Regions from separate parts of the Variovorax sp. SRS16 genome, predicted to be linked through region 1. Evidence: riboswitches for the same ligand, from Rfam matches in the RefSeq annotation. Region 1 holds a riboswitch; each other region holds the start of a gene.

Region 1 (9,991 bases):
TCAGCACCAGGCCCTCGCTCTGGACGCGCTTGGCGAACTGCTCGCGCGTGGCGGCATGGCGCGCGGCCTCATTGAGCCGGGCGACGACCGCGGGCGGCGTGCCGGCGGGCGCGTAGAGGCCATACCAGCTCTCCGCGAGGTAGCCGGGGACACCGGCCTCCTGCATCGTCGGCACCTTCGGGAAAGCAGGCGAGCGGGTCGCCGAAGTGACGGCCAGCGGGACCAGCTTGCCGCTCTGGATGTAGGTGGCAACGCTCGCAACGGTCGTGATCATCATGTCGATCTGGCCGCCGAGCAGGTCGGTGAGCGCTGGGCTCGATCCGCGGTAGGGAACATGCGTGAGATCCACCTTGGCCAGACTCTTGAGCAGTTCGCCGGCCAGGTGCGCGGAGGTGCCGCTGCCGTAAGAGCCGTAAGTGAGCTTGCCAGGATGCGCACGCGCGAAGTCGACCAGTTCCTTGACCGACTTGAAGCCGCGGTCCGGCCGCACCACGAGCACGTTCGGCGAGCGGCCGATCAGCGCCACCGGCGTGAAGGCATGGACCGTGTCGTAGGGCAGCTTCGCATGCAGGCTCGGGTTCACTGCGTGCGCGAAGGTCGCCATCAGCAGCGTGTAGCCGTCGGGTGTGCTTTTGGCCACCACGTCGGTACCGAGGATGGTGCCGCCGCCGGGCTTGTTGTCGACGATCACCGGCTCTTTCAGATCCTGCGCCATGCCTTCGCCGAGCACGCGCGCGATCAGGTCGGTGCCACCGCCGGGCGCGAAGGGCACGACCACACGCACGGGCTTGGCCGGAAACGGATCGGCATGTGCGCCGGGACTGAGCATGGCGAACAGCAGGCAAGTCGCCGTGAAGAGTGAACGCGTCGATGTCATCGGAAGTCTCCTTGTCGGTCGCCGAATGGTAGGTTTCCGGCGCCGCGAATACACTCCCTCAATTCCATCCAGTGGAAATGAAATGAATACGCCCTTCCACGAGAAGCCCGGCATTTCTCCGAGCAACCGTTCGCTGGAACGCGGGATCGAGATCCTGCGTGCCTTCAGGCCCGGATCGAACCTGCTCGGCAACGGCGAACTCGCCGAACGCACCGGCCTGTCGCGCTCGACCGTGAGTCGCCTCACGCAGACGCTGGTCGGCACCGGCCTGCTGGAACTCGATGCCTCCACCCGGACCTACCGCCTCCACGCAGCCGTGCTGAGCCTCGGCCACGCGATGCGTTCCGCTTCGCTGGTGCTGCAGAAGGCGGCACCCCTGATGAAGGCGGTGGCGGAGACGCACCGCGTCAACGTAGGCCTCGCGGTCGCCGATCGCGACGAGATGGTCTACCTCGAATCGATCCGCTACAACCGCCGGATCGCGCTACGCAATGTGGTCTCGGGCCAGCGCGTGCCGATCGAGCTCACCTCGCTCGGCTACGCCTACCTCGCGACGGCGAGCGATGCGCGCCGCAAGCTGTTGTTCGGGGTCTTCAAGGCGCGCCGCGGCCCGGAGTGGCCGGCGCTGCGGCGCGAGATCGAAGCGGCGATCGGCCACGTGCGCGCGCACGGCTGGTGCATGGCATCGTGGCAGCCGGAGGTGGTCGCGCTGGCGACGCCGATCGTGGTCGACCGCGTGCCCGTGCACGCGCTCAACATGAGCGTGAGTTCCGCGGAAGACCCGGCCTCCGTCGCACGCGAGCTGAAGGGCAAGCTGCTTCGCCTGGGCGCGGCGATTTCGAAGGCGATCGAGACGGCATGAAGCCCTGATTTCCAAGCAGTGGAAATCGCGGGTGGTGCCGCGCGCCGGGCGTGCCTAAGCTTCATTCATTCGAAGCCCGCCAGGGGCAACGTTCAGGAGACAGCCTTGAAGAAGAATTCCCCGGATTCGCGCCGCCGCGTCCTGCTTGCCGCTGCGGCGGCCCCGTCGCTGATGCTGCTGGGCGGACTCGGCCTGCCCGCGGTCGCGCGTGCGCAGGCCAGCGGATTCCCCGCCAAGCCCGTGCGCATCGTCGTGCCCTTCTCGCCCGGCGGGCCGACCGACCTGATGGCACGTGCGATCGGCAAGATCATGACTGCATCGATGGGTCAGCCCGTGATCATCGACAACAAGCCGGGCGGCGGCGGGGTGATCGGCCTCGGCGAGGTCGCGCACCAGCCCGCCGACGGCTACACGATGGTGTTCCCCTCCATCCTCGCGGTCACCAATCCGGCACTGATGCCGAGCTATCCCTTCGACACCGAACGCGACTTCAGCGGCGTGACGGTGGTCGGCTTCATTCCGCATGCGCTGGTCGTCAGCCCGCAGTTCCCGGCCCACGATCTGGCCGGGCTGGTCTCGATGGCCCGTCGGCAGCCCGACAGCCTGGCCTACGGGTCTTCGGGCAATGGCACGTCGGCCCATCTGGCCGGCGCGGTGTTCGCCAAGCGTGCCGGCATCCGCGTGACGCATGTGCCGTACCGCGGCGCTGGGCCCGCGGTGCAGGACCTGATGAGCGGACAGATCCAATTCATGTTCCTGGACATGAGTTCCGCGCTGCCGCAGATCCGGGCCGGCAAACTGCGGGCGCTCGCGGTGGCCAGCGCAGAGCGCTTCGCGGGCCTGCCCGAGGTACCGACTGTGGCCGAGCAAGGCTATCTGGGCTTCGGCATCCACGGCTGGTATGGCTTGCTGGTGCGCGCGGGAACGCCAAGACCGGTCGTCGAGCGGCTCTACACCGAAGTGAAACGCGCGCTGGACTCGCAGGAGGTGCGCCGGCTGTTCCAGGCCCAGGGCATCCAGCCCGGCGGTATGCCGCCGGCCGAGTTCGACCAGCTCATCCATAGCGATCTCGCACTCTGGAAGAAGGCGATCGCGGAACTCCGCATCCAGTTGCAATAGCCGCCATGCGCATCGTGATCCCCGACGACTACCAGGACTGCGTCCGCCACTTGGCCTGCTTCGCGAAGCTCGAGGGCCATGAGGTCACCGTGTTCAACGACACCGTGCACGATCGCCATGCGCTCGCCGAGCGGTTCCGCGATGCCGAGGCGATCGTGCTCACGCGCGAACGCACGGCCATCGACGCGGCGCTGCTCGATCGCCTGCCGCAACTGCGCCTGATCAGCCAGACCGGCCGCATCGCCGGTCATGTCGATGTGGCCGCCTGCAGGGCGCGCGGCGTGGCGGTAGCAGACGGCCGGGGCTCCGGTGCGGCGACGGCCGAGTTGACCTGGGCGCTGATGCTCGCGAGCCGGCGTCATCTGGTGGCCGAAGCCGTGCGCCTGCGCGAGGGCCTCTGGCAGGGTTCGCTGGGCCAGCAATTGAACGGCCAGCGGTTGGGCGTGTGGAGCTATGGCCGCATCGGCCGCCAGGTGGCCGCCTACGGCCGTACCTTCGGCATGGCGGTCTGGGTCTGGGGCCGCGAGGACTCGACCGCTGCGGCACGTGCCGATGGCTTCGAAGTGGCTCCCTCGCGCGCGAGCTTCTTTGCCGACAGCGATGTGATCAGCCTGCACGTGCGGCTGAATACCCAGACGCGGGGCATCGTCACGGCGCACGACCTCGCACGGATGAAACCGTCGGCCCTGCTGGTCAACACCAGCCGCGCCGAACTCGTCGCCGAAGGCGCACTCGCTGCGGCACTCTGCGCGGGACGGCCCGGCTTCGCGGCGGTCGACGTGTATGAAAGCGAGCCCGTGCTCGGCGCCGCGCATCCGCTGCTCGCCCTGCCGCAGGCACTGTGCACGCCGCATCTGGGCTATGTCGAGCGCGACAACTACGAGCGCTACTTCGGAATGGCGTTCGACAACATCAACGCGTTCGCCCGCGGGCAACGCGTCGGGTTCGTCGATTGACTCAGGCGCGCGCCGGTTCGGCCGCCTGTTCCCCACGCGGATCGTGCCCGATGAGCAGCACGAGCACGAAGGCAACGACCGGCAGCAGCGCCAGGAACAACACGGCATAGAAGTCGTTGCCCATCCTGTCCTTCAGCATGCCGAAGATCGTCGGGCCGATGTAGCCGCCGAGGTTGCCGATGGAATTGATCCACGCGATGCCGGCCGCCGCGGCGATGCCGCTCAGGAAAGCGGTGGGCAGCGTCCAGAACACCGGCAATGCGCTGAAGATGCCGAAAGCGGCCAACGTGACGGCAGCCATCTTCGGCACCGGGGCGCTGATTTCCGCCGCGGCCACCAGGCCGACGAAGATGCAGGCCAGCGGCACCAGCACGAACCACTTGCGTTCGCGCCGCGCGTCGGACCAGCGAGTCCAGAACAGCATGGCGATCGCGCCGACGAGGTATGGGAAGGCGTTGATGAAGCCGATCTCGACATTGCCGAGACCGCCGAAGCCCTTGATGATCTGCGGCAGGAAGAAGCCCAGGCCATAGAGCGGCACCGTGATGCCCATGTAGACGAAGCCCAGGGCGATCACGCGCCAGTTGAACAGCGACTGTGTCCACGAGATCTTGTGGATGGATTCGCGATTGCGCTGCTCCGCATCGAGCGTCTGCTGCAACCAGTCGCGCTCCTCGGGCGCCAGCCACTTCGCGTCCTTCGGCCGATCAGGCAGGTACATGAGCACGAAGAAGGTCAGCACCAGCGCGGGAATCGCTTCGAGGATGAACAGCCATTGCCAGCCGTGCAAGCCGCCGACACCCTCCATGTTGAGGATGTAGCCGGAAATGGGCGAACCGATCACAGTGGAGATCGGAATGGCGAACATGAACCAGCCCACGATGCGGGCACGGTACGCGGCCGGAAACCAGAGCGTGATGTAGAAGATCACGCCAGGGAAGAATCCGGCTTCGGCAATGCCGAGCAGGAAGCGCACGACGTTGAAACTCGTCGCGCCGCCCACCCAGGCCTGGGCCGCGGAGATCAGGCCCCAGCTGAACATGATGCGCGCGATCCAGCGGCGTGCGCCGAAGCGTTCCAGCGCCAGGTTGCTCGGCACCTCGAAGAGGAAATAGGCAATGAAGAAGATGCCCGCCGCGCTGCCGAAGATGGCGCTCGTGAAGCCCATGTCCTTGGACATCGAGGCGCCGGCGAAGCCCAGGTTCACGCGGTCCAGGTAGGCGATGAAGTAACTGATCATCAGCAGCGGCAACAGGCGCCAGCCGACTTTGGACAAGGTTCTCTGCTCGAGCGAATTCATGCGGTCTCCAAACTGTTGTTGTCGTGGTACCGGTTTCGGACCGGCCGGGATTTATACCCCGACCCACTCTTTCTCGCATGAAAGCGGCGCCCAAGCCGCTGCCCCGCGCTCAGGTTGGCGCGCAGCGGGCGTAGACCAGCGCGAGGTAGTCGACGTGCCTGCGCAGCACCTCAAGCTGCTGCAAGGTCGAACCCTGGACCCGCTCATCGGGGTCGAACTTCAGGCTGCCGTCCGGCATCAGGATGAAGTGCATTTCCGCGCGCGGCGCGCCGGTGGCGTTCAGGTAGCCGCAACCCGTGCGGGTGCTGCGGTTGTAGGTCACGTTCGAGAACGCCGCGACACCGGACGGGGGGAGCTTGCTCTTGACCTGCATCTCGACCTGCCACACCGGCCAATAGAACCACCAGACGGCGGTACAACCGGCAAAGACGGCGAGGCCGACCAGGGTGCAGACGAGTGCTCGCATGGCTTGCTCCTACTCAGGTGGAATGAAGCGCATGGCCACCCTGCCCAGGGCGGTCAGTTCGGTCACCGTCGCCGTCCCCTGGCCCGGCTTGGTCCCCGGGGTGAAAGAGACCTTGACCCAGCCGCCGTCCCTGAGCGTGCGCAGATGCTCGATCTCCTGGGCGTTCGTGAACGTCATGGGCAGCGGGCCCAGGGCGAGGCGTTGGAGCAGGCTGTAGAGCATCGGCTTTTATCCGACGAACGATCCGAAGGCCAGGTTTCCCTGCCTCCCCGAACGGTGGCCTGCATGTGACTTCATGTAGCCAATTGTAATTACATGTAGTACCTAAGGACTAATCATTTCACGTGATGCATTTCACACGGGGGCGCGTTTTAAGGGGTGTTTTGTCTGCCTCGGCGGCTGGCAGAACAGCCGAGCGGCGGGAAGCGCTGCCCTGGCTGCAGGCGCTGGACAGGGGTTTCCTGCCGATGACCGGCTCAGAGATCGAGAACGAGGTGTTCGCCGACGCAGCCCGACACGCAGACCATCATCGTCCGGTTCGACGCGCGCTCCTCGCTCGAGAGCACCGAATCCCGGTGCGCCGGAATGCCCTCGAGCACCCGTGTCTCGCAGGCGCGGCAGACGCCCTCGCGGCAACCGCAATCGGCGTCGATGCCGGCTTTGTGCAGGGCATCGAGCAGCGCGACGCCCGGCTGTACGGCAAGGGTCCGGCCGGTGCGCGTCAGCGTCACTGTGTAGGGATGTTGCTGCCGCGACACCCCGCCCCCCGCATCCGCCGCAAAGCGTTCGACATGGACCTTCCTGAAGCCGAGTTCCTCGCAGATGCGCTCGAAGGCGGCGATCATCGGCGCCGGCCCGCAGCAATAGAAATCGCTCGCCGCCGGTTCGCGCGCGAGGAAGTCGCGCAGATCGGGCGGCCTTCCCTGCTCTTCGTCGAAATGGAAGCTGACGTTCCTCGACGACCCGAGGCGTTCGCAGAATGCCGCCTCCGGCCGGGACCGCGCGCAGTACAGCAGCGAAGCCGGCTTGCCCAGCGCCGCAAGCCGCTCGTGCATGGCGAGGATCGGCGTGATGCCGATGCCGCCCGCCAGCAGGACCGATCTCGAGGCATCGGCATTCAACGGGAAATGATTGCGCGGCGGCGAGATGTCCAGCATCGATCCGACCGCGAGCCGCTCGTGGACATGGCGCGATCCGCCGCGGCTGTTCCTGTCGTTGAGGACGGCGATCCGGTAGCGATCGCCTTCGGTGTCCGGGTTCAGCAGCGAGTAGCTGCGGACCAGATCCGGCGCGAGGTGCAGGTCGATGTGCGCCCCGGGCTCGAAGACCGGCAACGCTTCTCCCGTGCGCGGACGCAGCTCGAGGCTCACGATGTGCCGGGCTTCGCGGCGGACGGCGCTCACCGTCACGTGCAAAAGAGAAGAGCTTTTCATGGTCGCTTCGCGCTTCGATAGCCGATAGGGCAGAAGCGAAAATTGTCGAAGGCCGCGGACGAAAGAAAAAATCGTTCCTTTGGATGCGAGGCATCGCGCGAAGTGATGCATCGCGCCGCACGCGCGCATCGACCGCGCGTCCTGCTTCGGTTAGACTCGCGCTCGCAGGAGAGCAGGCCGCGCGAGCGGCTTCACCGAAGGCGCAAACTCCCATAAACGCTCAGGTCGGCTCACGTGATGAGCCCGTACTGCAACCATCGTCAGAGCCGTCTGGAGAGCCATCACGCCACGTGATGCACCGAAGGAGCAAGCCCGCTGCGCCGCAGGGGGTGAATCTCTCAGGTACCGAGGACAGGGGGAGCGGCAACTCGAACATGCGTTCCGGTTGCTTTTCTTTTTGCAGCATCCGTTTCGCCGTGTTCGAGCGCCAAAACCTCGAAGGGGTTCTTGACATGCGCGTGATCGTTCTCGGCGCCGGCCTGCTCGGCGTCACCTCGGCCTACTACCTCCAGCAACTCGGCCACGACGTGACCGTGATCGACCGGCAGGCCACGCCGGCCGCCGAAACCAGCTTCGCCAACGGCGGCCAGATCTCGGTCAGCCATGCCGAACCCTGGGCCAACCCGAGCGCACCATGGAAGGTGCTGCAATGGCTCGGCAAGGAAGACGCGCCGCTGCTCTTTCGCATTCGCGCCGACATGCGGCAGTGGCTCTGGGGCCTGCAGTTCCTGCGTGAATGCACGCCGGCGCGCACCCGCCACAACATCGAGCAGATCGTGCGGCTCGGCACCTACAGCCGCGCGACGCTGCAGCAGCTGCGCCGCGACACCGGCCTCGACTACGACCAGCGCACGCAGGGCATCCTGCACTTCTATACGACGCCAAAGGAATTCGACGGCGCCCTCAAGCCCGCCGAGCAGATGCGCGCGCTCGGCTGCGAGCGCCAGGTGATCTCGGCCGACGAAGCCGTGCGGCTCGAACCCGCGCTGGCCCATATCCGCCCGCAGCTGGCCGGCGCCACCTACACGGCCGAGGACGAGTCGGGCGATGCCAACCGCTTCGCGCGCGAGCTGGTCAAGCTCTGCGAGGCGGCCGGCGTGAAGTTCCTCATGAGCCACACGGTGACCGCGATCCGCGAGGCCGGCGGCAGCATCGACCACGTCGAGGCGACCGACAGCGAAGGCCGCTTCCAGCGCATCCGCGGCGATGCCTTCGTGCTCGCGATGGGCTCGCTCAGTCCGCTCTACGCGGCGCCGCTGGGCATCCGGCTGCCGATCTATCCGGCCAAGGGCTATTCGGTCACGCTGCCGGTCATCGATGCCTCGAAGGCCTATCAGGTCTCGCTCACCGACGACGAATACAAGCTGGTGTTCTCGCGCTACACCTCGGCCACGGGCGACCGCATGCGCATCGCCGGCACGGCCGAACTCAACGGCTACGACCGCGACCTGAACCGCGTGCGCTGCGAGGCCATCGTGCGGCGCGTCGAGCAGCTGTTCCCCGGCGCCGGCGACACGACGCAGGCCCAGTTCTGGACCGGGCTGCGTCCCGCCACGCCGAGCAACGTGCCGCTGATCGGCGCCACCCGGTTGCCGAACCTGTTCCTCAACACCGGCCATGGCACGCTGGGCTGGACGCACGCCTGCGGTTCGGGCAAGTCGATCGCGCGCATCGTGAGCGGCCTCGCGCCGGAGGTGGATTTCGCCTTCACCGGCGCGACGCCGCGGCCGCCGGTCCTCGGCCTGCAGGGCGCGTAATTGCGCCGGAGTGATGGCGCAGCTATTGCGCCATCACATGGCTGCCATCGGAAAGAACGATTTTCCCGTCGGTCGTTCGCTCTCTATTCTCGGGCTGCACCTGGCGCTTCATTGATGCCTGCCGAACAGTTCAAAGAGGTTCACCCGATGTCCCCACGGATCCATCCCCGCATCGCACTGCGCCGGCACTCGGTGTGGACATAGCGCATTGACGACGGCGCCGGCCGGTCGCGTTCGACCGCGCCCCGCGTCCGCAGGCAACCCGCCTGCACATCACGCCCTTTCTGCCCACAAGGCCCGCCGCGGCGGCCTCGGACAGGCGCGCGCGTGCGCGATCCCTGTGCGCGGCCGTGAGCCGGCCGTCGATTCCCAACGGAGACATGCAATGAAGAGAAAAATATGGCTGACATCGGTGGCGCTGGCCGCCGCCGGCGCGGCCTCGGCCCAGTCGTCCATCACCGTGTTCGGCACGATCGATACCGCGATCAGCGGCTACTCGAACCGCTCGACGGACCCGAACGGGCCGACGCTGCTGAACCCCTTCTACGTCAACCGGGGCAGCGTGACGACGAGCCAGACCGCGCTCACCAATTCCAACTATTTCGCCAGCCGCATCGGCTTTCGCGGCACGGAGGACCTCGGCGGCGGACTGGCGGCGAGCTTCTGGCTCGAAGCGCCGTTCTCGAGCGACGACGGACAGACCGGCATCACCACCTTCTCGCGCCGCTCCACCGTCAGCCTCTCGGGCGGCTTCGGCGAGATCCGACTCGGGCGCGACTACACCGCGACGGTCTGGAACGACACCGCGCTGGACCCGTTCACCACCTTCGGTGTCGGCACCAACCTGATCCTGCGACCGAGCTTCGCGCTGAACTCCTTCGTGCCCTCCTACACCACGCCCGCCGGCACGGCCAACGTGACCGGCAACAACTACCTGCGCGCCAGCAACATGGTCGCCTACTTCCTGCCGCCGGATCTCGGCGGCTTCTATGGCCAGGTGCAATACGCGTTCGGCGAACGCATGCACTACAGCCCCGGCAAATTCACGCCGGTCGGTGCCGAGACGCGCGCGGGCCGCTACGTCGGCGCGCGCTTCGGCTGGGCCAACGGACCGATCAACATCGCAGCCGCGTACGGCGAAAGCACGCTGGACAGCAACTACGACGCCGGCAGCACGGCCAAGCTCGATACCTTCAACATCGCCGGCTCCTACGACTTCGG
Region 2 (9,991 bases), 3.9 Mb from region 1:
GAGCGCGAGCCGCGAGAGGCCGATGAGCATCGCGAACAGCAGGCCGAGCGAGGCCGCCGTCACGCGCACGCGGTGCTCCCAGTGCGAAGCCGTGAGCCAGCACGCGACCGGCCAGACGCTGGCCGACAGCGCCGTGTGGCCGCTGAAGCCCGTGAAGTTGACTGTGGCGCTGCCGATGCCCCAGCCCATGAACGCGATCTTGGAAGCGGCGATCAGGAAGCCGCCGAAACCGAACAGCAGGATCCAGATCAGCGCGGTCGGCCGGGTCGCGCGCCGAACGCCGAGCCACACCGCGATCCACAAGCCCACGGGCAGCAGGAATCCGCTGTCGCCGAACCAGGTGACGACCTGCCAGAACCCGACCGGAAACGGCAACGCCATCAGGTGCTCAGGAGCCCGGTCACGCGCGCGTGAAGCGCGTCGGGCGCGACATCGGCCGGCCGCATCGCGCTGCCGACGTGGAGCCCGACACGGCTGAACCAGCCGCGCCGGAACGGACGCACCATCGCCACGTTCTGCCCGCCGCGCACCTCGACGCGGCTGAAGTACGAACCCCAGAGGTTGGTCAGTGCCATCGGGATCACGGGTACCTCGAGGCCTTGCGCCCGCGCGCCGTCGAGGATCTTCATCACGCCGCCCTTGAACGGCTGCAGCTGGCCGTCGCGCGTGATCGCGCCTTCGGGGAAGATGGCCAGCAGGTCGCCTTCGCGCAGCACCTGCACGGCCTGGGCGAACGCCGCCTCGTAGGCCGCGGGGTCTTCCTTCTGCGGCGCGATCGGAATGGCCTTCGCCAGCCGGAACAGCCCGCCGAGCACGGGCACCCGGAAGATCTGGTGGTCCATGAGGAAGCGGATCGGCCGCGGGCTCGCCGCCATCAGCAACACCGCATCGATGAAGCTCACGTGGTTGCACACCAGCACCGCGGGCCCTTCGGCCGGGATGTGCTCGCTGCCCCGGACGTCGAAGCGGTAGACGAAACGCGTCAGCACCCAGGCCACGAAGCGCAGCAGGTACTCGGGCATCAGCATGAAGATGTAGAACGCGACCACCGCGTTGGCGATGCCGGTGAAAAGAAAGATCTGCGGCACGGTGAAGCCAGCCTTCAGCAGCGCGCCGGCAATGACCGCGCTGGCGATCATGAACAGCGCGTTGAGGATGTTGTTGGCCGCGATGATCCGCGCCCGGTGCGTGGCCTGGCTGCGCAGCTGGATCAGCGCATACATCGGCACGCTGTAGAGCCCCGCGAAGAGGGACAGCAGGCCGAGATCGGCCATCACATGCCAGTGCGCCGAGCGGCCGACGAAGACACCGAGCCCCATCTCCGCCGAGGCGGGCAGCGCGCGCGAGGCGAAATACAGGTCGATGGCGAACACGCTCATGCCGATCGCGCCCAGCGGCACCAGGCCGATCTCCACCTGGCGCCGGCTCAACGTCTCGCACAGCAGCGAGCCGATGCCGATGCCGACCGAGAACACCACCAGCAGCAGCGATGCCACCTGCTCGTCGCCATGCAGCACTTCCTTGGCGAAGCTCGGGAACTGGCTCAGGAACACGGCGCCGAAGAACCACATCCACGAGATGCCGAGCAGCGAGCGGAAGACCACCAGGTTGCCGTGGGCGAGCTTCAGGTTGCGCCAGGTCTCGCTGACGGGATTCCAGTTGATTCGCAGGCCCGGGTCGGTGGCCGGGGTGCGCGGGATTGCCTGCGCCACGCCGCGCCCCGCCAGCGCCAGCAGCACACAGGCCACCGCCACCGCGGTATGGCCGATCTGCGGCACCGCGACCAGGAGGCCGCCGGCCACCTGCCCGAGCAGGATGGCAACGAAGGTCCCCATCTCGACCACGCCGTTGCCGCCGGTGAGTTCGTGCGCCTCCAGCACCTGCGGCAGGTAGGCGTACTTGACCGGACCGAAGAGTGTCGAATGCAGCCCCATCAGGAACACGCAGCCCAGCAGCACCGCGGCATCCGCACGCATGAAGCCCCAGGCCGCGACCCCCATGATCACGATCTCGAGGTTCTTCACGAAGCGGATCATCTTCGTCTTGTCGTACTTGTCGGTGAGCTGGCCCGAGGTCGCGGAGAAAAGCAGGAAGGGCAGGATGAAGAGCGCACCGATCGCCAACCCCGCCATCGCCGGCGGCATCCAGTCGAGTTGGAGTTGGTAGGTCACCATCACCGTGAAGGCGAACTTGAACAGGTTGTCGTTGGCCGCGCCCGCGAACTGGGTCCAGAAGAAGGGCGCGAAGCGGCGCTGCCCCAGCAACGCGAACTGGTTGGCGTGCGCCGGCGCGTCGGGCGCGAGGACGAGGGAAGCGTCGGCAGGGATGGTCATGCGAATGCCCTTGCGGGTTCCTCAGGCCGTCACTGCGGCCGCGCCCGGATTGTGCCGCAGCGTCCGGCGACCCATGGCCTGCAGTGCATGGAGCACGGGCAATCCCGCGAGCGCGGCCGTCAGATGCTTGAGCGTGTGGCCGGATACCAGCTGATGCGTGGCCTGGAGGATCGCGCCGTCCGAGAACTCGAAGAACTTCGCCAACGCATAGAAGAAGACCACCCAGCCGAGCCTGAGCCCGACCGCGCCATGCATCGGCCTGCCGAGCGCCAGCGTCAGCACCAGCGCCATGCCGCCGAACTGGACCAGTCCCCATGGCAGCACGTTGCCCGTCTCCTCGCAGACACCCACCGCCAGCAGCCCGGCCGCCAGCACGAACCACGCGGCCGGCCAGCCGGCGCGTGCACTGACCCGTTCGCAGACGGCGAAGCCGACCAGCCCCGCGAAGACGACCGCCATGCCGGCGCGGTCCGCCGCCAGGCGCAGGTCGTCGGGCTGCAGGTGGTAGAACGCCGAGCCGGCGGCGGTGAGGATCAGGCCGGCGAAGAACATCCAGGCGCAATCGAGGGCATTGACCGGCGGATGGACCATCGATGGCGGCAGCGGCACCGCATCCAGCACGTCTTCATGCGCCCGGTCGAGCCAGTGCAGCCAGCGCAGGCCCCAGAGCCCGATGACCAGGAAGGGCAGGTTGCTGAGCACATCCATCGCGTTCGGCAGCCCGTGCCAGGCCTGGGTATCGGCGAACACGGCCGGCGGCAGTTCGGTCGCTTGCAGGTCCGGCCCGGCGACCGCGACCAGGGTCAGCAACGCGAACACGGACAGCAGGCCGCGCTCGCGGCGGGAAAGGGAAGGCAGCAGGGACATGGCGGGCTCCGAGAGGTGGCGGTGGGGCGGAATGTAGGTTGCCAACCCCCTCTCGGGCATCGAAAATCGATACGGAGCAATTTCCAACGCCCCTTGGTATCAACAGGCAATACTCTTCCCATGAGCACCACCGTCGACCTCGTCCAGGCCCTGAAGAACGAACTCAAGAATGCCCGCATGACCTATGCGGATCTCGCCAAGTCGCTCGACATGGCCGAGTCCAGCGTCAAGCGCATGCTCGCCAAGGGCGACATGCCGCTCACGCGGGTCGACGCGATCTGCCGCGCACTCAAGATCGATTTCGCCGAACTCGCCCGCCGCGTGGCCGACGACCAGCCCTTGCTGAAGGAGCTGACGCTCGAGCAGGAAAATGCCGTGGTCAAGGACAAGAAGCTGCTGCTGGTGGCGATCAACGTGCTGAGCCAGTGGACGCTGGAGCAGATCGTCACCGCCTACCGGATCAGCCAGGCCGAGTGCATCGGCTACCTGGCCCAGCTGGACCGCATCGGCATCATCGAGCTGCGTCCGCTGAACCGCTACCGCCTCAAGCTGGCCAAGACCTTCCGCTGGCGCCCGCATGGCCCGGTGATGGATTTCTTCCGCGAGAACGTGGTGCTCGACTACTACAAGGGCGGCTTCGACGGGCCGGCCGAAGGCCTGCTGCTGGTCCACGGCTCGATCAGCCGCTCGCTGGCGCCCGCTTTCCTCGAACGCCTGCAGCGCGTGGCCCAGGACTTCGCCCAGCAGCACCAGACCGACCAGAAGCTGTCGCCCAAGGAGCGCGAGGGCTATACCTTGCTGCTCGGCATGCGCAACTGGGAATTCGAGCTTTTCACGCGCCTGCGCCGGGCTTGAGCGGGTCGCCCACATGATTCAAGAAACCGGTTTCTGCGCTAGACTACCGATCGCAGAAAGCGGATGGTCCCCATCCCACCGATGGCGCAAACTCCCATGAACGCTCAGGTGAATCGCCGAAGGCGATTCGATCACTGCATCGTTGTTGATCAATCGCCGACTGGAGAGCCGCCGCGGCACGCGGCGCACCGAAGGAGCAAGCCCGCTGCGGGTCGCACGCGGGTGAATCTCTCAGGTACAAGACAGGGGGAGCGGCAGTCTGAACCCCGGGTGAAGGCCGCCATCCGCGCCGCCACCCGCCGTTCGTGCCATCCAAAAAGGATACGGACATGCGCGTGATTGTTCTGGGCGCCGGCCTGCTCGGCGTCGCATCGGCCTACTACCTGCAACAGCTGGGCCACGAGGTGACGGTGGTCGACCGGCACGCGAGCCCCGCGGCCAAGGCGCGCGGCCGCGTGAACCGCCATGAGGAAGGCGCCGCAGCGCAGCCGGCGGCACTGTCCTCATCCCCTGCCGGCACGAAGCGCAAGGAATCGGCGCTGTACAGCCGCCTGCGAAGGCACTTGGCCCGGCTGCTCGACCGTGCCATCGGCGAACGCCGCAAGCCCGATCCGTTCGAGCATCTCGTTCGCCTGGCCGCCTACAGCCGCGAAAGCGTGCGCGCGCTGAGCGACGAGGCCGGCATGCCCCAGAGCGCGCGCACCGCAGGCCTGCTGAGCCTTTACACGGACACCGCCGCTTTCGAGGACCGCACGGCCCGCGCCGCGCACTGGAACAGGCTGGGCTGCGAAGAACGCCTGCTCTCGCCCGAGGACGCGCTGCGCATCGAGCCGGCGCTGCAGGCGATGCGCATAGGCCTCGCCGGCGCGGCCTATGCGCAGGACGACCCGGCGCGCGATCCGGCCCAGTTCGCGGCCAGCCTCGTCTTCCTGTGCCGCGCGGCCGGGGTCCGCTTCGCGATGAAGCACACGGTGGTGTCGCTGCACGAGCGCGAGGGCCGCATCGACCACGTCGAACTGCGCGATGCCGGCGGCCGGCCCACGGCCATGCGCGCCCAGGCCTATGTGCTCGCGCTCGGCGCGGCCGGCGCGCCGCATGCGCAGCAGCTGGGCATCGCGATGCCGCTGCGCCACCTGCGCGAGTACATCGTCACGATGCCGGTCAAGGACGCCGCCCGCGCTCCGCGCGTGACCCTGCGGGACCGCCAGGGCAAGCTGCGCATCATGCGCATCGAGACGCCGGCGGGCGATTCCCTGCGGGTCTCGGGCTTCGCGCGCGACCGCCTCGACGAGGAAGGCGAAGCCGACTCCGATCGCTTCGACGCCATCCTGCGCCGCTTCGAGCAGCTGTTCCCCGGCGCCGCCGACACGGCGCACGCCACGCTCGAAACCGTCGGGCATGCGGTGAGCCGGAACGGGCTGCCCATGATCGGCAAGACGCGGCTGCCCAACCTGTTCCTCAACACGGCGCCCGGCGCGCATGGCTGGGTGCACGTCTGCGGCGCCGGCAAGTCGATCGCCCGGATCATGAGCGGCCTGCGGCCCGAACTCGAGTTCGCCTTCCGCGGCATGTAGGCCGGCGCAGGCCGCCTCGCGCTCAATCGGCGCCGGTGAAGACCGTCAGCACGCCGGTGTAGCCGTACAGGTGATGCCGCGCGATCTCGCCGGCCGCGAAGAAGCCGACCAGCGGCACGTCGCCGAGCGCATGCCGCACGATCTGCAGCTCCGCGCCGGGCGCGCCGAAATGCGGGCCGCCGCGGCCGGAGCAGCTCACGTACACCGCGCCCGCGATGCGGCGCGCGGGATGGGGCGCGGCCTCGGCCTCGCCGGCCGCGACCTCGCGCGCCGTCGCCAGCGTCTGCTCCTCGGGTTCGAGTTCCTCGCGGATCTCGGCACAGACGCGCATGAGATCGGCGCGCGCCGCCTGCGCATTGCGGCGGCAGAAGGTCATGCGCATGCCGGCTTCGGCGACGTCGGCGATCGCCACGCCGCGACGCGTCGGATCGAGCCCGATGATGTGCCGCACCAGCACGTCGGCGCCCAGGTCGCCGGTGCGCCGGATGCCGTCGCTGCCCGCATCGGCGAGACCGACCAGCGTGGCGCGCACCGCGTCGATCGCCTGCTGCGGCATGTCGAGCGACACATGCAGATCGGCCAGCAGCACGTCGAGCGCCGGTTCGCCGTCGAGCTTGAGCAGCAGGTTGCCGTCGGCTTCGGTGATCTCGCGTTCGCGCGACACGGGCTGGCAGCCCTGCGTGACGCGCGAGACCAGCCGCACGCCTTCGCCGAACACCACGCCCGAGAGGCCGCCCGAGAACACGCCGCCCGCCGCGCCATGGCCGCGGATATTGCCGTTGCCGCCGATCGCGAACTGAAGGGCGCCGCCACGCCCCGACGACAGACCGCCGAACAGATAGCCGGTGTCGGTGCGCTCGGCCATTTCCGCGATCAGCTCGGTGAGATCCTGCGTGGCGGGGTCGGCATGCACGAGCGCCGTGTGCGGCGCGAAGCCGCTCGTCTCGGAACTGGCCAGCGGTGCCACACCGGAGAACACGCGGTACTGGTCGCTCGGCAGCTGGCACAGCATCACGCTCAACGCGGGTTCGTCGAAGTACTCGGCATTGTTGGCCGCCACGCCCACCCCCACCGTGCCGGACCAGTCGGTGATCTCGGGCAGCTCGGCGCCGAGGTGATCGAGGATCTCCTGCGCATCGGCCGCGTAGTGGTCGGTGATGTAGAGCAGGCCCAGCGTGGGTGCGCGCGCGTAGTCGGGCAGCGCCATCTGCGCGCGCAGCTGGGCGAGCACGAGCCCGGCCGCCATGCGCCACTGCGGATGGGTGGCATGACCGGAGGGAAACAGTTTCATGGCCTCGGCTTTCTCTGTCTGGTCCGTTCGACCTCTTCGTCAGCGCTTGCGCGCCGCCGGCCTGGCTGCGGCGGATGGCTTTTTCGCGGCGGCCGCGGGCATCTTGCGTGCCGGCTTGCCGGGTGCGGCGCCCATGGCCTTGCCGACCGCATCGGCCAGCGGCTGGGCCATCGCGGGCACTTTCAGCTGGGAGGCGTCCTGCAAGGCCGAACTCGCGATCTGCTGGAACTGCTGCGTGAGCGCCCCCCACCATTGCAAGGGGTCGACGACGCCGGCGGCGTCCGGTGCTGACGCGGCAGCAGCCGGCTTCCGGGGGTGCTCGGTGTGCTTCGCTTCAGCGGCCGGCGCTTCCTCGGCCTTCGCCTCGGGCGCTGCCGCCGGCCGCGGCGCCGGGGCTGCTGCAGGCGATGGCGATGGCGATGGCGATGGCGATGGCGCGGCAGCCTGCCGCGTGAAGACGCTCGCGAGATCTTCCATGCGCACATTCATGCCGCGCAATGTCGAGAGCGTCATCTTCTGCACTTCGAGCGCCTGGATCGTGGCCTTGAGCGCATGGCCGTTCTGCTCCAGCCAGTACTGCACGGTCTTGAGTTCCTGGATGCGCTTGTCGACCTCTTCGACACTCAGCGTCGGCGCCACCCAGCTCGACAGGCTCGGCAGGCCCGGCACCGCGCTCGGGCCGGCCGATGCGCTGGCGCCCGCAAGGTTCTTGAGGAAATCGAAGCCCGGAACGAACTGGCTGAAGGCAAAGGGTTTGCTCGCATCGCTCATGGGAGATCTCCTGGCAGGTGGTTCTTGTGCGGGCAGCTTACTCCAAGGCATGGCGATTTCGAGACCCTCACTTCATGTGCATGTGATCGTGCGCCGACGCCCCGGCATCCGCGCCCGTGCCCACCGGGAGCTGGACCTCGAGCGAGCTCGATGCGCCCTTGGCGTCCTCGAAGCGCAGCGTCATCGGCACGGTCGTGCCCTTCACCAGCGGCTGCTTCAGGTCCATCAGCATCACGTGGTAGCCGCCGGGCGTCAGCTCGACCGTCTTGCCGGCCGGCAGCTCGAGCACCGGCATCGCGCGCATGCGCATCGTGTCGCCGTCCATCTTCATCTCGTGCACTTCCGCCACGCCGGCCGCAGGCGTCGACACGCCGACCAGCCGGGCACCCGTCGGCGCGGTGAGTTTCATGAAGGCGCCGCTGCCGCTCTGGCCCGGAACGGATTGCCGCACCCAGCCGTCGCGGACGTCGACCGTGGCCACACCGACCGCCACCACCTCGAGCCTGGCCGCGGGGTTCTCCAGCCCGGCGGTCGAGCTGCCAGAGGCCGGCACCTGCGCCCAGTCGGCCTGCCCCACGTCGCAGGTCTGCAGCACCTTGAACCACAGCACGCCGGGCTTCGCGGGCACCTTGCCGCGCAGCACGAACTCGGCATGCTCGGCCGTAGGCACGGCGGTGCCCGGCGACTCGGCGCTCCAGCGGACTTCGCCGGCCGCGCGCTGCACGTCGAGCTTCCATCCCGGCCGCGCCTGCGCATCGGCCAGCACGAAGCCGGCCGGCAGGCGCACGGCGATGCCGCGGGTCGCGGTGGCGTCCTTGCAGGCATGGCCGACACGGAATGCAGCGGTGTAGTCGCTGCCCGCGGTGGCGGCACCCGGCGACAGGGTCACGTGGGCCATGGCGCCGCCGGCGCCGGCGGCGAGGGCACATGCGGCAAGGGTCTTGAGAAGGGATGAGGAGGTCATGAGCGTTCCTTGGTGAGAAGTGGGAGTCAGAGGTCGAAGCGGAGTTCAGCGCTGAAGGTGCGCTGCGGATAGGGATGGAAGTTCCAGTACTGGTCGTTGTTGGCGTTGTCGATGCCGAAGGCGGCGGACCACTGCTTGTCGATCTGGTAGCGCACGCGCAGGTCGACGGTGAAGTACCTGCTGGCGCCGAAGTAGGCGAAGGCGTTGACGTCGCTGTTGTCGAGCGTCGAGTACTGCCGCCCGCTGTAGCGAGCAGCGACCGTGAAAGCCCAGCGCGCATCGGGCTTCCAGGTCGCGAACACGGTCGAGCGCCAGCGCGGCACGCGCGGCTGCCACTTGCCCACGGCGGCCGGGAAGGCGGCATCGGCCACGGTCTTCGAATCGGCAAAGGTCAGGCTGCCGCCGAGGTCCACGCCCTTCATGAACACGTCCTGTCCGGTGTAGGCCAGTTCCAGTCCGGTGGTGCGCACCTTGTCGATGTTCTGGACCGCCGACACCGTCGTGCCCGGGATCAGTTGGCTGAACAGCGCGTCCCGGGTGGTCTCGTGGAACAGCGTCGCGCGGGCGAGTCCGTTGCCGAGGTCCTTCTCGAGCGAAAGCTCGCCGGTCCACGACTTCTCGGGCTTGAGGTTCGGATCGTTGATGAAGGACAGCGCGCCGCCCGTCGTGGCGCCATACAGCTCGCCCACGGTGGGATAGCGCACGGCGCGGCCGACCGATGCCTTGAGCACGGTGTCCTTGGTCCATTGATAGGCCAGCGCGGCCTTGGGCGAAAGATCCGACTCGCTGCGAGCCGCATAGGACTGCGAGTTGATCCCTGCGGACGTGAAGCCGTCGCGGGCCTCCCAGTGCTCGTAGCGCAAGCCCAGCACGGCCTTCCACTTCGGCGCAAAAGACCAGACGTCCTGCGCCCAGGCGTTGTACGTTTGCGTGCGACCGCCGACGTCGCTGACCGGCGAGGATCCCGGGCCGTCCTGCCAGTTGCCCAGCACATTGGTCTTCAGGATGTCCAGCTCATAGGCATCGCGCCCGACGCCGAAGTCGACGATGTGCGCACCGCCCGCACCCTGCGGGCGCCAGGTGCCCTTGGCCGCAAGGGTGTTCCAGCCGGTGCCGCCCTGGTCCTGCAGCGTGCCGGCGCCGCCGATGGCCGCCAGCGGCAAGGCGACGGTGGGTGCGCGTTCGGTGTCCTTGGCATAGTCGTACAGGCTGGCGGTCACTTCCCAATCGAACACGCCCTGCGTGTTGCTCTTGACCGAAAGGCCGTGCATGTAGTGCGTCTGCGCATCGTCGGCGAGCGGGAACGCCGTCGGCGCGAGCGTGAAGCTGCGGCCAC
Region 3 (9,991 bases), 2.3 Mb from region 1:
CTGCGCGGCCTCGGCTATCGGCTGTCCTTCTCCCCGGACGAGGACGAATGAAGCGGCTGCCGCCGGCCGGCGCCGACCCCGACCGGCGCGATTCGCTCGCCGGCCGCCTGACGCGCACGCTGATCGTCTGGGTCGGCGGCGTCTGGATGCTGTGCGTGCTCGGCGTGGTCTGGTACGTGGACCGCGAGATCAACCACAACTTCGACAACGAGCTGGTGGAAGTCTCGCATCGCATGTTCGAGATGGCGGTGCAGGAACTCCACACGCTCCAGCGCGAGCAGGGCACGACCCACGGCACGCTGATCGCGCCGCCGCAGCTGTTCTCGGACGCCGCGGTGATGTACCAGGTGGTCGACACGCACGAGCGCGTGCTGCTGCGCTCCACCGAGGCGCCGCAGGAAGCCTTCGACGTGCCGCTGGCGCCGGGTTTCGCCAACGCCGCGCCCTGGCGCATCTACACGGTGCGCCATCCCACGCTCGACCTCTTCCTGCAGGTCGCCGATCCGCTGCGCGATCGGCGCCGCGCCCTCAACCGCACGCTGCTCGGGCTCATCATCCCGCTCGGTGCCGTGCTGCCGCTGCTCGCGCTCGTGCTGCGCAACGTGGCGCGCACCGAGCTGCGCGTGCTGCAGCGGCTGGCCGAGGAGATCGAGAAGCGCAGCGGCACCGACCTGCGGCCGATCGGGCTGCCGGGACTGCCGCGCGAACTGCGCACGGTCGGCGATCACGTCAACCGGCTGCTCGAACGCCTGTCGCAGGCGCTCGACGTCGAACGCGCACTGGCGGCCAATGCCGCGCACGAACTGCGCACGCCGCTGGCCGCCGCGCGCCTGCGGCTCGAGACCGCGTTCGAGCACGAGCTGCGTCGCGAGGATGTCCAGGCCGCGCTCGACGCGCTGCAGATGCTGAGCCACCGCAGCGAGAAGCTGCTCCAGCTGTCGCGGGCCGAGTCCGGCGCCTCGCTCGCGCGCGCGAGGATCGACCTGGTCCAGCTCGCAGGCACCGTGGCGCAGGAGTTCTGGCAGCATGCCCGCACGCGTGCGCAGCTCGCGTTGAAGGTGCCGGACACCGAGGCGCCGATCGCGCTCGGCGACGTCGACGCGCTCGCCATCGCGCTGCGCAACCTGGTCGAGAACGCCCTGCGCTACAGCGGCGGCAGCCGCGTGGTGATCGAGGTGATGGCGCCCTGCACGCTCGCGGTGCGCGACTTCGGCCCCGGCGTCGACGCGCAACGGCTGGGCACGCTCAGGCAACGCCATGCGCGCCACGGATCCGACCGCACCGGCTACGGACTCGGCCTGTCGATCGTCGCGACCATCGTCGAGAAGCACGGCGCGCAGCTCGTGCTGTCGTCGCCGCCGCCCGGCGCGACCAGCGGTTTCGAAGCCCGCATCGTGCTGGCCCGCGCCTGACAAGCTCAGGGCGTGACCATCGCGCGCAGCCAGTCGGGCAGCGGCATCGCCTTCTTCTTCGGAAAGTCCAGCCAGATGGTGGTCGCGCCGCCTTCCGCGCAGATCACGTCGGGCGCGTCGTCACGCGCCAGCGTGCCCCAGGTCTCGAAGGTGGTGCGGGCCGGGTCGCTCGCGTACATGCGCAGCAGCACCGTGCCCGGGTATTCGATCTGCTGATAGAAGTTGCAGAAGGCATTGATGATCACCATGCCCTCGCCGCCGGGGTCGGGCGCGAAGCCGATCGATTGCATCCAGTCGATGCGCGCCGTCTCGAGGTAGCGGAAATAGCTGGCGTTGTTGAGATGGCCCATCGCGTCCATGTCGCCCCAGCGGATGGGAATGGACATCTCGTAGATCAGTTTCTTTTTTCGGGGACCAGGATTCTCATCGGTGTGCTCGGATGGATGCGAGGATGCCAAGGACGAACAGCAGCGCGGCGGCCATCTCGCCCGCGCGCGGCCAGCGCCCGTCCCACAGGAAGGAATAGAGCAAGGCGAACAGCGTCTCGCTCACGATCAGCTGCCCGCACAGGCTGGCGGAAAGGCGCTGGCTCGCGACGTTCCACAGCACGGTCGCGAGCCAGGTCGAACCGATGCCGCCGGCCAGTGCGATCACGGCGAACAGCGCGACGTCGGGCTGCGCCCGCAGGGTGCCGATGTCCGATCCGACCGCCAGCCACAACAGCAGTGCGCCGAGCCCGGTCGCGATGCCGAGCCAGTTGGCCCAGTCGGCGGCGTGGACGTCGGGATGGCGCTGCAGCCAGGCGGCGTTGAGCAGGCCGAAGGCGGTCCAGCTCGCCATCGCGAGCAGCGCCAGTCCCAGGCCCCATGTGAAGTGAATGCCGCCGGCGCCCTCTCCTGGCCACGCACCGGCGACCATCAGCGCAATGCCTGCGGCCGTGAGCAGCAGCCCCGGCAGCAAGGCCTGCATGCGCAGGCCCGCGGGTCGCCCGAGCAGCATCATCCAGACGGGGATCGTGCCGATGATCAGGCTCGGCACCGCCGTGCCCGCGGCCGCGATCGAGAAGGCCAGCAGCAGGTAATAGCCCGTGAAGCCCAGCACGCTGAGCCCGAGCGCCGCGACACCCTGCCGCACACGCGGCCAGCGCACGCCGGCCGGCCGCGATCCGAGCGCGAGCGCCGCGGCCGCGCCGAAGACCACGAAGCGCGCCGCCGTGATGTCCACCATGCCGAAGTTGCCCACCATGCGCGGTGCCACGAACACCAGGCCCCACAGCGCGCCCGCAGCCAGGCCGGCCGCGATGCCGCCGGCCGCGCGTGGCGTCAAAGGGCGAAGCCGTCGTCGGCCGCGATCACCGCGCCGTTGACGAAATGACTTTGCGCGCTGGCCAGCAGCACGATCAGCCCATCGAGATCATCCGGTTTGCCCACGCGCTTGCGCGGCAGCATGTTGACGAGCTTGACGCCGCCGTCGGTGACCCAGTGCTCCTCGTTGATCTCGGTCGCGATGTAGCCCGGGCACAGCGCGTTCACGTTGATGCCGAAGCGGCCCCACTCGAGCGCCATCGCCTTCGTCATCTGCACGACCGCGGCCTTGCTCATGCAGTAGACGCCGATCTGCGGCATCACCTTGAGCGCTGCCACCGAGGCGATGTTGATGATGCGCCCACCGATGTAGGTGCCGGGCGCCGCGCCCTTGGCGCGCGCGAGCATTCGCTTGCCGATCTCCTGCGCCACGAAGAAGGAGCCCTTGACGTTGGCGTCGAAGATGAAGTCGTAGTCGTCGGGCGTCACGTCCTGCAGGCGCTGCGTGGTGCTCACGCCCGAGTTGTTGATCAGGATGTCGATCGGGCCGACCTCGGTTTCGGCGCGCGCGACGGCGGCCTTGATGCTGCCCTGGTCCGTCACGTCGAGCTCGACCACGTGCGCGTCGCCGCCCTCGCCCTCGATGCGGGCGCGCAGCTCCTTGAGTTTCTCGATGCGGCGGCTGGCCAGCACCACCGCCGCGCCGGCGCGCGCCAGCGTCTTGGCGAACTGCGCGCCGAGACCGCTCGACGCGCCGGTGATGAAGGCCACGCGGCCGGAAAGATCGATGCTGTAAGCCATGAAAGATGTCCCTGCTGGAGTCGCCGGCGGGGCGGCCCGGAACACGCGCGAGCGCCGCATAAAATGATTCGGCCCGACGCGGTGCCTCGCACCCCCAAAAACATTATCGACGAGACCCAGATGACGCACGACGAAATACTTGCCAAGTTCGGCCCGAGGGAAGCCATGGAATACGACGTGGTCGTGGTCGGTGCCGGCCCCGCCGGCCTCTCGACCGCGATCCACCTGAAGCAACTGGCCGCATCCCACGGCAAGGAGATCTCGGTCGTCGTGCTCGAGAAGGGCTCGGAGCCCGGCGCGCACATCCTCTCCGGCGCCATCATGGATCCACGCGCGCTGTTCGAACTGCTGCCCGATTGGGAAGAACTCGGCGCGCCGCTCAACCAGCCCGTCACCCGGGACACCTTCCTCATGCTCAGCGAGAAGGGCGCGACGCGCACGCCCAACTTCATGCTGCCGCACAACTTCCACAACGAAGGCAACTACATCGTCAGCCTCGGCAATGTGGTGCGCTGGCTGGCGCAGCAGGCCGAGGCGCTCGGCGTCGAGATCTTCCCGGGCTTTCCGGCGGCCGAGGTGCTCTACACCGACGACGGCAAGGTGCGCGGCGTCGCCACCGGCAATCTGGGCATCGGCAAGGACGGCGAGCCGACCGACAACCTCCAGCTCGGCATGGAACTGCATGCCAAGTACACCGTGTTCGCCGAGGGCGCGCGCGGCCATCTCGGGCGCCAGCTGATCGCGAAGTACAAGCTGGACGAGGGCAAGGATCCGCAGAGCTACGGCATCGGCATCAAGGAGCTGTGGGAGATCGATCCCGCGCGCCACGAGCCGGGCCTGGCCATCCACACCGCGGGCTGGCCGCTGCCGTCGGACACCTATGGCGGCTCCTTCGTCTACCACGCCGAGAACAACCAGCTGATCATCGGCTACGTGGTCGGGCTCGACTACCAGAACCCCTACATGAGCCCCTTCGAGGAGTTCCAGCGCTTCAAGACGCATCCCAACATCCGCTGGTATTTCGAAGGCCAGGACAAGGGCCTCAAGGCGCCCAAGCGCCTGAGCTACGGCGCACGCGCGATCACCGCCGGCGGCCTGCTCTCGCTGCCCAAGACGGTGTTCCCCGGCGGCGCGCTGGTCGGCTGCGAGGCCGGCTACCTGAACGCGAGCCGCATCAAGGGCAGCCATGCCGCCATCAAGACCGGCATGCTGGTGGCCGACGCGGCCTACGAGGCCGTGATGGCCGGCCGGCAGCACGACGAACTCACGGCCTACCCCGCGGCCTTCGAGAAGAGCTGGCTGCGCACCGAACTCAACAAGGCACGCAACTTCAAGCAGTGGTTCAAGAAGGGCCTGGCGGTCGGCACGGTGATGACCGGCATCGAGCAGTTCGTGCTGCGTGGCCACATCCCGTGGACGATTCACCGCACCGAGGCCGATCACCAGCGCCTCAAGCGGGCATCGGCCGGCAAGAAGATCGCCTACCCGAAACCGGACAACAAGCTCACCTTCGACCGGCTGTCGTCGGTCTTCGTGAGCAACACCAACCACGAAGAGAACCAGCCCGCGCACCTGACGCTCAAGGACGCGACGGTGCCGACCCGGATCAACCTGCCCGACTACGCCGGCCCCGAGAGCCGCTACTGTCCCGCCGGGGTGTACGAGTTCGTGCCGGATGAAGGCGGCAAGGAGCGCCTGCAGATCAATGCGCAGAACTGCGTGCATTGCAAGACCTGCGACATCAAGGATCCGACGCAGAACATCGTGTGGGTGACGCCCGAGGGCGGCGGCGGGCCGAACTACGTCGGCATGTGACGGGTCTTTCTCCCTCCTCCTCTGGGGGAGGGTTGGGGTGGGGGCACCGGGCCTTTGAACTGTGCGTTGCGCGTGACGTGAAGCCGGAGCCGGGAATTCGCCCCGGCCGACAGCCTCAACAGAAATCGCACCCTTCGAATCACCCATTCACAAAGCCGTCACACCCACCCCCGATGCTGCAAGGCTCGCCCGCAAGCCAGCATCCCATGTTCCTCATCAAGACCGACAAGGCCCATCAAGAACTCCAGCCCGGCCGCCGGACCCTCGGCCAGCGTGAGCGCGCCCTGCTGCTGATGGCCAACGGCCATCGCTCGGTGACCGACTTCGGCGAGCTCTTCGGCGGCCGCGAGCAGGCCAGCCGGGTCGCGGCCCAGTTGATGGACACCGGCTATCTGCAGCACCGCCAGCCGCCCCCGCAGCCCGAACCCGCCGCGGCCGTCGCCGCCGATGTCTTCGACGGCAAGCGGTCGCTCGCCACCACGCGGATGTTCCTGTTCGACCTCTGCGAGCGCATGTTCGTGCGGCGCGACCCGCTGCTGGCCGAACGCTTCCGCGAGGCCTTGCGCGCAGCGCGCGACCGCGAATCGATGCTGGCGACGGCCAACGCCATGCTCGAGGCGATCGAGCAGGCCGCCGGCGCCGAGCGCGCCGAATCGATCCGCGAGCGCATCGACAAGCTGCTGCCCGCCCTGCCCCTGCATTGAACCGATCGGCGGCGCCGGGCGCCACCGATCCCTTACACTCACCAGGGTCAGGAGAGAGCCCCGCCCCGCGGAGCCGCCGAAGGCGCAGGTCCCACCGATCCACGGGCCCGAACGCTCAGGCAAAAGGACTGACGAAGCGCCGATCTTTTTCGCGCGTTTCCTTGCTGGAGAGAGCCGGCCCGCCGCGCAAGCGCAGGGCCGTCCACCGAAGGAGCAAACCCCGATCGTGGGGCGAATCTCTCAGGTAAAGCGGACAGCAGGGGTGGCCCATGGCGCGCGCCATGGAACGAGACTGCCCCTTTTGGAGAGTGCCTTGGCCTCCTCATCCGCATCCGGTGACGATCCTCAGAAGACACCGCTGTACGACCTGCACGTGGAACTCGGCGCACGCATGGTGCCCTTCGCCGGCTATTCGATGCCGGTGCAGTACCCGGCCGGCCTGATGGCCGAGCACAAGCACACGCGCAGTGCCGCCGGCCTGTTCGACATCTCGCACATGGGCCAGCTCCGGCTGGTCGGCCCCGACGCCGCGGCCGCGTTCGAAACCCTGATGCCGGTCGACGTCGTCGGCCTGGCGGCCGGCCGGCAGCGCTACGGCCTGCTGCTGAACGACGACGGCGGCATCCTCGACGACCTGATGTTCTTCAACGAAGGCAAGGATTCGCTCTTCGTGATCGTCAACGGCGCCTGCAAGAAGGCCGACATCGCCCACATCACCGCGAAGATCGGCGCACGCTGCCAGGTGCAACCCCTGCCCGACCACGCCCTGCTGGCGCTGCAGGGGCCACAGGCTGCGGCGACGCTGGCGCGGCTGTCGCCCGGGATCGAGCGCTTCGTCTTCATGACCGGCGGTGCGGTGCAGATCGGCGGCATCGCCGCCTTCGTCACGCGCAGCGGCTACACCGGCGAGGACGGCTTCGAGATCTCGGTCGCCGCGCAGGACGCCGAGGCGCTGGCCCGCCTGCTGCTCGCGCAGGCCGAGGTCAAGCCCGTCGGCCTGGGCGCACGCAATTCGCTGCGGCTCGAAGCGGGGCTGTGCCTCTACGGCAACGACATCGACGAGACGACCACGCCGGTCGAGGCCTCGCTCGGGTGGGCGATGCAGAAGGTGCGCCGCGCCGGCGGCGCGCGCGAAGGCGGCTTTCCCGGCGCCGCGAAGGTGCTGGCACAACTCGTCGCCGCCAGCGGCACGGCCGGCCACCTCGACCACCACACGCTCAAGCGCAAGCGCGTCGGCCTGGTGGCGCTGGAGCGCGTGCCGGTGCGCGACGGCACGCTGCTCGAATCCTTCGAAGGCCAGCCGATCGGCCACGTGACCAGCGGCCTGCTCGGCCCCACGGTCGACCGGCCGGTCGCGATGGCCTATGTGGCGCTCGCCTACGCCGAACCCGGCACACGCATCCAGGCCATGGTGCGCGGCAAGGCGGTGCCGATGGAAGTCAGCACCATGCCCTTCGTGCCCGCCCACTACTTCAGAGGCTGAGCCTCGACCCGATTCCTTCCATTCAAGCGGCCCATTTTTTCCAGGAGATTCCTTCATGACCATCAAGTACACCAAGGACCACGAATGGGTCCAGCCCGGGGACGGCAACACCGCCACGGTCGGCATCACGCTGCATGCGCAGGATGCGCTCGGCGACGTGGTCTTCGTCGACCTGCCCCCGATCGGCAAGACCTTCGCGCAGGGCGAGATCGCCGGCGTGGTCGAGTCGGTCAAGGCCGCGGCCGACGTGTTCATGCCCGTGTCGGGCGAGATCACCGAAGTCAACGAGGCGCTGCGCGCCGACCCTTCGCTGGCCAACAGCGACCCGACCGGCGCCGGCTGGTTCTTCAAGGTGCGCCTCGGCGAGCCGGCGCAGCTCGACGCGCTGCTCGACGCCACGGCCTATCAGAAATTCGCCGACGAAGCCTGATTCGACCCTTCCCTGCCCGACCGCACGACTGCCCTCCATGCCGACGCCCGTCCAGACCTCCCTACCCTCGCTGCGCTATCTCGAGAACGCCGAGGAATTCATCGCCCGCCACATCGGCATCGAAGCCGCCGACGAGGCACCCATGCTGTCCGCCATCGGCTCGAAGTCGCGCGCCGAACTGATCGACGGCATCGTGCCGCCGGCCATCCGCCGCCGCGCGCCGATGCGTCTGCCGGCGCCGGCGACGGAGGCCGACGCGCTGGCCGAGCTCAAGGCCATCGCGGTCAGGAACAAGGTGGCGCGCAGCTTCATCGGCCAGGGCTACTACGGCACCCACACGCCCGGCGTGATCCTGCGCAACGTGCTGGAGAACCCGGCCTGGTACACCGCCTACACGCCCTACCAGGCCGAGATCTCGCAGGGCCGCATGGAGGCGCTGCTCAACTTCCAGACCATGGTCTGCGACCTCACGGGCATGGCGATCGCCAACGCCTCGATGCTCGACGAGGCCACCGCGGCGGCCGAGGCGATGACGCTGGCGCGGCGCAGCGTCAAGAGCAAGAGCAACGTGTTCCTGGTGTCGGGCGACTGCCATCCGCAGACCATCGAGGTGATCCGCACGCGCGCCGTGCCGCTCGGCATCGAGGTCCGGGTCAGCACGGTGTCGGAAACCCTGCCGCACCTGATGGCCAGCGGCGCCTTCTTCGGCGTGCTGGCGCAGTACCCCGCCACCACCGGCCAGGTGCATGACCTGCGTCCGCTGGCCGGCCATGCGCACCAGTGCGAGGCCGCCTTCTGCGTCGCGGCCGACCTGCTGGCGCTCACGCTGCTGGCGCCGCCCGGCGAATGGGATGCCGACATCGTCTGCGGCACCACGCAGCGCTTCGGCATGCCGATGTGCAACGGCGGCCCGCATGCGGCCTACCTGGCCTGCCGCGACGCGTTCAAGCGCTCGCTGCCCGGCCGCCTGGTGGGCGTGAGCGTCGACACGCACGGCCAGCCCGCCTACCGGCTCGCGCTGCAGACGCGCGAGCAGCACATCCGGCGCGAGAAGGCCACCTCCAACATCTGCACGGCACAGGTGCTGCCCGCGGTGGTGGCCAGCATGTATGCGGTCTACCACGGGCCCGATGGGCTGCGCCGCATCGCGCAGCGCGTGGCCGCGCTCACCGCCGTGCTGGCGACCGGCATCGAGCAGATGGGCCGCGAACTGGTCAACGGCAGCGCCTTCGACACCCTCACCGTCAAGACCGGCGACGACGCGCCGAAGATCCTCGAGCGCGCGCACGCCGCCAGCATCAACCTGCGCCAGGGGCTGCAGCACCACCTGGGCATCTCGCTCGACGAGACCACCACGCGCGCCGACATCGAGACGCTGTGGGCGCTCTTCGTGCCGACGGGCACGCCGATGCCGCGCTTCGACGAACTCGCGGGCGCGGTCGCCTCGCGCATTCCCGAAGACCTGCGCCGCACCAGCGCCTTCCTCGTGCATCCGGTGTTCAACACCCACAAGAGCGAGACCGCGATGCTGCGCTACATCCGCAGTCTGAGCGACAAGGACCTCGCGCTCGACCGCAGCATGATCCCGCTCGGCAGCTGCACGATGAAGCTCAACGCGACCAGCGAGATGATCCCGATCACCTGGCCCGAGTTCGCCAACATCCATCCCTTCGCGCCGGCCGAGCAATTGCAGGGCTATGCGCAGCTCGACGCCCAGCTGCGCGCCTGGCTCTGCGAGGCGACCGGCTACGCAGGCATCAGCCTGCAGCCCAACGCCGGCTCGCAGGGCGAATACGCCGGCCTGCTGGCGATCAAGGCCTTCCATGCGGCGCAGGGGGACAGCCATCGCGACATCTGCCTGATCCCCTCGTCCGCCCACGGCACCAACCCGGCCAGCGCGCAGATGGCCGGCATGCAGGTGATCGTGACCGCGTGCGACGCGCAAGGCAACGTCGACATGGACGACCTGCAGCGCGCCTGCGAGAAGCACGCCGACAGGCTGGCCGCGGTGATGATCACCTACCCCAGCACGCACGGCGTGT

Evidence for each region. Region 1 has a riboswitch for glycine ahead of E5P2_RS21300 (D-amino acid dehydrogenase). Riboswitches for the same ligand answer to the same signal wherever they lie in the genome.
Region 2: it holds a riboswitch for glycine, as region 1 does, so the genes downstream of both, E5P2_RS02630 (FAD-dependent oxidoreductase) here and E5P2_RS21300 (D-amino acid dehydrogenase) in region 1, are expected to answer to the same signal.
Region 3: it holds a riboswitch for glycine, as region 1 does, so the genes downstream of both, gcvT (glycine cleavage system aminomethyltransferase GcvT) here and E5P2_RS21300 (D-amino acid dehydrogenase) in region 1, are expected to answer to the same signal.

What each region holds. Positions count from the first base shown of each region.
Region 1 is NZ_LR594666.1:4,405,934-4,415,924, forward strand. It holds gene E5P2_RS21260 (Bug family tripartite tricarboxylate transporter substrate binding protein) at 1-877, opposite strand, end outside; gene E5P2_RS21265 (IclR family transcriptional regulator) at 960-1,739, shown strand; gene E5P2_RS21270 (tripartite tricarboxylate transporter substrate binding protein) at 1,845-2,858, shown strand; gene E5P2_RS21275 (D-2-hydroxyacid dehydrogenase family protein) at 2,864-3,814, shown strand; gene E5P2_RS21280 (MFS transporter) at 3,816-5,114, opposite strand; gene E5P2_RS21285 (hypothetical protein) at 5,224-5,580, opposite strand; gene E5P2_RS21290 (hypothetical protein) at 5,590-5,802, opposite strand; gene E5P2_RS21295 (PDR/VanB family oxidoreductase) at 6,057-7,013, opposite strand; glycine riboswitch at 7,169-7,258, shown strand; glycine riboswitch at 7,274-7,378, shown strand; gene E5P2_RS21300 (D-amino acid dehydrogenase) at 7,466-8,770, shown strand; gene E5P2_RS21305 (porin) at 9,156-9,991, shown strand, end outside.
Region 2 is NZ_LR594666.1:533,139-543,129, reverse strand. It holds gene E5P2_RS02650 (phosphatase PAP2 family protein) at 1-381, opposite strand, end outside; gene E5P2_RS02645 (MFS transporter) at 381-2,333, opposite strand; gene E5P2_RS02640 (hypothetical protein) at 2,355-3,200, opposite strand; gene E5P2_RS02635 (helix-turn-helix domain-containing protein) at 3,321-4,055, shown strand; glycine riboswitch at 4,204-4,311, shown strand; gene E5P2_RS02630 (FAD-dependent oxidoreductase) at 4,385-5,629, shown strand; gene E5P2_RS02625 (FIST signal transduction protein) at 5,652-6,920, opposite strand; gene E5P2_RS02620 (PhaM family polyhydroxyalkanoate granule multifunctional regulatory protein) at 6,960-7,691, opposite strand; gene E5P2_RS02615 (copper chaperone PCu(A)C) at 7,759-8,589, opposite strand; gene E5P2_RS02610 (TonB-dependent receptor) at 8,682-9,991, opposite strand, start outside.
Region 3 is NZ_LR594666.1:2,105,755-2,115,745, reverse strand. It holds gene E5P2_RS10275 (winged helix-turn-helix domain-containing protein) at 1-51, shown strand, start outside; gene E5P2_RS10270 (ATP-binding protein) at 48-1,412, shown strand; gene E5P2_RS10265 (acyl-CoA thioesterase) at 1,418-1,798, opposite strand; gene E5P2_RS10260 (DMT family transporter) at 1,836-2,657, opposite strand; gene E5P2_RS10255 (SDR family oxidoreductase) at 2,735-3,517, opposite strand; gene E5P2_RS10250 (electron transfer flavoprotein-ubiquinone oxidoreductase) at 3,638-5,332, shown strand; gene E5P2_RS10245 (hypothetical protein) at 5,539-6,036, shown strand; glycine riboswitch at 6,075-6,173, shown strand; glycine riboswitch at 6,191-6,303, shown strand; gene gcvT (glycine cleavage system aminomethyltransferase GcvT) at 6,350-7,519, shown strand; gene gcvH (glycine cleavage system protein GcvH) at 7,575-7,949, shown strand; gene gcvP (aminomethyl-transferring glycine dehydrogenase) at 7,987-9,991, shown strand, end outside.